Regions from separate parts of the Bacillus safensis genome, predicted to be linked through region 2. Evidence: predicted binding sites of a transcription regulator. Region 2 holds the regulator's gene; the other holds the start of a gene.

Region 1 (3,414 bases), 870 kb from region 2:
TTCGAAAATCAAAGAGATTGCCGCTAGAGGGAAAACGCCAATGATTGTCGGCGGAACAGGCCTCTATATCCAATCTGTTTTATATGATTACACATTTACGGATGAGAAAAGTGATCCTGCTTTTAGAGAAGAAATGACGCTCTTTGAACAGCAGCACGGCGCGCTTTTGCTGCACGAAAAGCTAAAGGCAGTAGATCCTGATGCGGCAAACGCTATTCATCCAAATAACGTCCGCCGCGTGATCCGGGCGCTGGAAGTGATTCATACAACAGGTCAGAAAATGTCGGAGATGCAAAACGGGCATCAAGAAGTTCCTCTTTATGATACAGCCTTCATTGGGCTGAAAATGGATCGAGAGGTTTTGTACGAGCGCATTCATCAAAGAATTGATATGATGATAGATGAGGGCTTGATTGAAGAAGTGAGAGCACTTTATCAATCTGGCTTGAAGGATTGTCAGTCTGTTCAAGCCATTGGTTATAAAGAGCTGTATGCCTATTTTCAAGGTGACTGCTCACTTGATGAAGCCATCGGGCAATTAAAGCAAAATTCCCGTAGATATGCGAAGCGTCAGTTCACGTGGTTCCGTAATAAAATGGCGGTCACTTGGTTTGATATGACACCGCCTTGCCACTTTTCAGACAAAAAAGAGGAAATTTTCGCATATATAGCAGGAAAGCTTGGACTTAAAGCGAAACTGTAGTTATCAGAATCAAGGAGGACGAAACATGAAACCGATTAATATTCAGGAGCAGTTTTTGAATCAGATCCGCAAAGACAATACATTTGTCACAGTATTCTTGCTGAATGGCTTTCAGCTTCGCGGTCAAGTGAAAGGGTTTGACAATTTCACGGTGCTGCTTGAAACAGAAGGGAAGCAGCAGCTTATTTATAAACACGCCATTTCTACATTTGCACCTCAAAAGAATGTAAATCTAGAATTAGAATAGGATATGTTGTATTTAAAATAGCCCCATGCCTCTGCGAATAAACCGGCCGGAACCCGCTACGTTTTTTGTCAGTGCAGAGGGGCTATTTTGTATGCAATGAAACTTTTCTGCCAATTTTCCGTATAATTCCTTATTGGATATTAGAAGGGTGAGGGGATTCATATGGAAAATGCAGAGCTTGAATTAAGAAGGATTAGAGTGATCCTCCTTTTGATTGGAATTGTTGTCTTGTTTGGATCGTGCGCTATCTCAAACATTGAAACGAGACAAGAAAGTTGGAATAACCATTCTCATGAAAATGCAGATGGAATTTTACCATCATCTGCTGCACTAAAAAATAATCATTTTGCTGTTGTGAAAGATGATCAAGTACATGTGTACCGGTTTGATGAAAAAGAAGGAGAGCTGACTCTCGTTACAACGAAATACATAGATGAATGGGACGACGAAGAATATGATGATGGCTCTGATGAAGAAGAGTAAGCACGTAAATTTACAAATGAATGTGAAGCCGCTACACTATAATCATGCATCAGACATCTAGACAGAAAAGGATGAGTTCATGACACATAAAATTAAAATTAATCATTGGGAACAAACTTGTGAAGACGATTCCTGTTTCGAATATGGAACGAGTGTTTCTGTAAATGGGAAAGAATTAGTGAGAGAAGCTTCAATCGTCTCTGCGCTTGAAGCGGTGCTAAAAGAATTAGGTGTTGAAGTAGAAATTACAGAAGTGTCAGAAGATTTACAGTGCGATGCCTACAAAAAATAAAACAAAAAGTCTAGTCTACTAAGCGATTTTTTTTCGTGTTATGATAGATTTCGGTTTCAGTTGAATAGGGAGTAGAGCAGTCTATTTTTAGATCCTGTTCTGCTCTATTTATTTGAACGTACGAGTTCGGCTATGAAGGTTCGGCCGGGTTGGTTGATTTTTTTCGTTTCGAACATCTATATGTTGTGTTTTGAAAAAACATAGTATACTATATATAGTGAATGGCGAAATGATCAACAATACTAAAAACTAGGTCGTGATGGAATTGATTCAAATCGTATTTGATTCAAAAACAGGAAATGTTCAACGCTTTTTGGACAAGACCCCTTTTACAGACAAACGAAAATTGACTGGAGAAGAGTTTTTGGATACGCCGTTTATTCTCGTCACCTTTACGACAGGATTTGGACAAGTCCCTAGTACCACTCAGTCTTTTTTAGAGAAAAATGCTCACCTTTTACTAGGTGTTGCGGTGAGTGGCAACAAAGTGTGGGGAGATAATTTTGCAAAAAGCGCCGATACGATTTCTAAACAATATCAAGTTCCTATTTTGCACACCTTTGAACTAAGCGGAACAAAAAGGGATGTTGAATTGTTTACACAGGAGGTAGAAAGAATTGTCACAAAATCAGGTTCCAAAGTGGATACAATTAAATAACGAGATTATGATTCAAAAAGAAGGAAAGTTTCAGTTCGATAAGGACAAAGAAGCTGTACATAGTTATTTCGTAGATTACATTAATCAAAACACGGTCTTTTTTCACAATCTAGAAGAGAAGATTGATTACTTAATAGAAAACGACTACTATGAGGAAGAATTCTTAAGACAATACAGCATGGCAGACATTAAAGAAGTCTTTGAAGCTGCATATGCCAAAAAGTTTAGATTCCCATCATTTATGAGTGCATTTAAGTTTTACAATGACTATGCACTGAAAACAAATGATAAAAAGAAAATCCTTGAACGCTATGAAGACCGCATTTCAGTTGTAGCACTTTTCTTTGCGGGTGGAGATAAAGAAAAAGCACTTGAGTTTGTAGAACTGATGATCAATCAAGAGTACCAGCCAAGTACACCAACCTTCTTGAACGCTGGACGTAAAAGACGCGGTGAGCTTGTGAGCTGCTTCTTGCTTGAAGTAAATGACTCACTAAACGATATTTCAAGAGCGATTGATATTTCCATGCAGCTGTCAAAATTAGGCGGCGGTGTCAGTTTGAACCTGTCAAAACTTCGTGCAAAAGGCGAAGCAATCAAAGATGTAGAAAACGCGACAAAAGGTGTCGTCGGCGTGATGAAGCTTCTTGATAATGCATTCAGATATGCAGATCAAATGGGGCAAAGACAAGGATCAGGCAGTGCCTACCTGAATATTTTCCACAGAGATATCAATGATTTCTTAGATACGAAAAAAATCTCTGCCGATGAAGATGTTCGCGTGAAAACTCTGTCTATTGGAGTCGTCATCCCGGATAAATTTATCGAGCTTGCTAGAGAAGATAAAACAGCTTACACTTTCTATCCGCATACAGTCTATAAAGAATATGGACAGCATCTTGATGAGATGGACATGGAAGAAATGTATGACGAGCTTGTAGAAAACCCGAAAGTCAAAAAAGAAAAAGTCAATCCGAGAAAGCTTCTTGAAAAATTGGCTGTTCTACGCTCAGAATCAGGCTATCCATATA
Region 2 (3,414 bases):
TGGTTTAATGACAACGGTTCATGCTTATACAAATGATCAAAAAAATATCGATAACCCGCATAAGGATCTGCGCCGGGCAAGAGCATGTGCTCAGTCCATTATTCCAACTACGACGGGTGCCGCTAAAGCGCTTTCTTTAGTGCTTCCGCACATGAAAGGGAAATTACACGGACTTGCACTCCGCGTACCAGTTTCCAATGTGTCGATGGTTGATCTTGTCGTTGACTTGAAAAAAGATGTCACAGCAGAAGAAGTCAATGCAGCCTTCTCGAATGCATCTAAAACATCTCTTGCCGGTATTTTAGATTACACAGATGAGCCGCTTGTCTCTACGGACTTTAACACAAATCCTTATTCAGCAGTCGTTGATGGACTGACAACGATGGTAATGGAAGGGAGAAAAGTGAAAGTTCTTGCATGGTATGACAATGAATGGGGTTATTCATGCCGAGTGGTTGACCTTGTAAAGTTTGTCGGCGCACAGATGAAAGAGCTGTCTGCTGTTTGAAATGAAGAAGACGATCGTCCCTTTTCAAGAAATGAGAGAAAATCCCACTAAAAACACAGCTTGCAAAATGGGTCTAAACAAAGTATACTATTTTTCGTGAACTTCTTGTTCGCAGACTCATTCGGGTATACTTAAAGGGTTAGGACCTCTTAGGACTAACTTTCCCCCGTGGTATATGTCCGGTCCGGCTGCTTAGAACTTCACTCTTTCATTCTTGTTTAAAGGGGGGTCCATGATGGAAACAATCGGACGTCACGTTATCTCCGAGCTATGGGGATGCGACTGTGATAAACTGAACGACATGGATTTTATTGAAAAAACGTTTGTAAATGCAGCTTTGAAATCAGGAGCTGAGGTAAGAGAGGTTGCTTTTCACAAATTTGCACCTCAAGGAGTAAGTGGAGTTGTCATTATTTCTGAATCTCATCTGACAATTCACAGCTTTCCTGAACATGGTTATGCGAGCATAGATGTTTATACTTGCGGTGACCTAGATCCGAATATTGCAGCAGATCATATCGGAGATGAATTAGGTGCTGAAACAAGAGAAAACATCGAAATTCCTCGAGGCATGGGACCTGTACAAGTAAAACAGGCACAAGCCAAAGCACTGTAAACATAAAAAAGATTGCAATGGGAGCTGGCCAAAAGCATTGAATGCCTTTGTGTTATGCTCCTTTTTATATTTTTTTGATAAAAAATCCAACATTCCCCAGCTTGTCTATACTTTTGTTCTAGGAAAACAAAGGTTTTTTTTATAAAATAAAGAAAGAGGCATTATGGCAAAGGGGATACGTGTATGACTTTAAGACAAAAGTTTAAGCGATTCATGTCAAACCATACAGAAACATCTGACGAGCATCCAGTGTCAGAACTGAAAAGCCATTACTACAAATCGACGAATGCACAAGTTTTTCAAGCGGTGGAAACCATTCTTTCCCGAAGCGATTCTTATCAAGTGACATCTGTTTCAGCAGAACGAGGTGAAATCAGCGCAAACATACGATTGCCGAAAAAAGCCTTTCTCGTGGCGACTGTCATTTCAATTCGTCCTTTTGAAACAGCTGTCGATTTTAATGTGACAACAGAAACGGCCCTGCCAACAGATTTCGGCTATAGTCAAAAGACCGTTCTGTCCCTTTATGATGAACTAGACAAACAACTTCCAAGAATAGATCGGAGCTGATGAAATGAAATGTCCCACATGTCAGCACCTTGGCACAAGGGTGCTTGATTCAAGACCAGTAGATGAAGGGAAATCCATCCGTCGTAGAAGAGAGTGCGAAAGCTGCCAATATCGCTTTACGACGTTTGAAAAATTAGAAGAATTACCGCTGATTGTGGTGAAAAAAGAAGGGATTCGAGAAGAATTCAGCCGGGAAAAAATGCTGAGAGGACTCATCAAAGCGTGTGAAAAGCGTCCTGTCGCTTTAAAGCAGCTGGAGGATGTCTGCTTTAATATCGAAAAAGAACTGCGCAATCAAGGCATGTCAGAGGTGAAAAGCGAGCTTGTAGGTGAAATGGTCATGGACGAGCTGGCGAAAATTGATGAAGTGTCTTACGTCAGGTTTGCCTCGGTTTATCGGCAGTTTAAAGACATCAATGTTTTTATTGATGAATTAAAAGATCTATTAAAGAAAGAACGCTAAAAAGAGCTGGAGATTCTTCATGCTCTTTTTCCTGCGTAAAGCGTAAAACGTAAAAAGAGTGTACAATGGAAACAATCGCAATTCATGGGGAGGATCAGCATATGACAGAGCATTGGAAGGAAGTGCTAGCCGTCGATCCGTATGTCGTCAAAAGCGCTTCATTGCTCGGTGACATCGATAGACAGCTCATCACTCTTTTATATCAGCCGCTTATTGGCATGTCCGCTTTCAGCTTATACATGACGCTGTGGGGTGAGCTGGAACAAAATCGTATGTGGGGGAAACCTGCACCTCATCGGCAGCTCATGGTCATGCTGCAGACGAATTTAAATGATATTTTTGAGGAACGTTTAAAGCTTGAAGCGATCGGCTTACTCCGCACATATGAACAGGAAACGGAAGAAGGCAGACTGTTTACATATGAGCTTGTACCGCCGCTAAGACCAGATGAGTTTTTCCAAGATGGTATGCTGAATGTCCTGCTGTACCATCGGGTTGAGAAAGCAAAATATATGCAGCTGCGTGATTATTTCTCCTATCCAGGTGTTCCTGCAGAAGCAAAGAACATTTCACGGTCGTTTGAAGAAGTCTTTCACGTATTGCAGCCAGGCGAGCGCAAGATGACAGAAGAAATTCATCAGGCGTCATCGCTTGATCAAGGCTATGAATATGTGACCGTTGGATCGAGTCAGCCGGCACCGCTCTCAGACGAATCCTTTGATTTCGATCTATTATTAGCAGGTATGTCTGACATGATGATTCCAAGAAAGGCTTTGACAAAGCAGGTAAAAGAAACAATTAAGAAGTTAGCTGTTGTATACGGCATCACCCCGCTTCAAATGCAAAATATTGTAGCAGGTGCATGCGGTTCGGATCAAATGATCTCAACAGAAGAGCTGAGAAAAGCAGCAAGAGACTGGTACCAAATTGAATACAGAGGCGAACAGCCAAAGCTGATTGATCAAAAACAGCCAAGACACTTGCGCCAAGATGCTTCAAAGACGCCGGCGGCTGATACTCCAGATGCAAAATTGATTGAAAAACTGGATCATATTTCGCCTAGAGAGCTGCTAAAAGACATGGCAGATGGTATTGAGCCAACGTATGCCGACTTAAGAATTGTCGAAGATATCATGCTCGAGCAGCAGCTAGAGCCAGGTGTCATGAATGTTCTCATCTACTATACATTACTCAAAACAGATATGAAGCTGTCAAAAACATATATGCAAAAAATCGCCGCTCATTGGGTGAGGAAGA

What was found. Region 2 encodes NrdR, which represses ribonucleotide reductase genes. Its sites were predicted from a motif close to AACACNATATATNGTGTT; they were not measured.
Region 1: a site for NrdR is predicted at 1,930-1,947, ahead of nrdI (class Ib ribonucleoside-diphosphate reductase assembly flavoprotein NrdI). Genes of this name have one in related genera too.

The regions. Positions count from the first base shown of each region.
Region 1 is NZ_CP154909.1:1,674,347-1,677,760, forward strand. It holds gene miaA (tRNA (adenosine(37)-N6)-dimethylallyltransferase MiaA) at 1-703, shown strand, start outside; gene hfq (RNA chaperone Hfq) at 729-950, shown strand; gene AAYR28_RS08490 (YmzC family protein) at 1,113-1,433, shown strand; gene AAYR28_RS08495 (hypothetical protein) at 1,513-1,725, shown strand; gene nrdI (class Ib ribonucleoside-diphosphate reductase assembly flavoprotein NrdI) at 1,991-2,383, shown strand; gene nrdE (class 1b ribonucleoside-diphosphate reductase subunit alpha) at 2,343-3,414, shown strand, end outside.
Region 2 is NZ_CP154909.1:2,546,085-2,549,498, reverse strand. It holds gene AAYR28_RS13090 (glyceraldehyde-3-phosphate dehydrogenase) at 1-508, shown strand, start outside; gene speD (adenosylmethionine decarboxylase) at 744-1,124, shown strand; gene AAYR28_RS13080 (hypothetical protein) at 1,308-1,694, shown strand; gene nrdR (transcriptional regulator NrdR) at 1,699-2,157, shown strand; gene AAYR28_RS13070 (replication initiation and membrane attachment family protein) at 2,259-3,414, shown strand, end outside.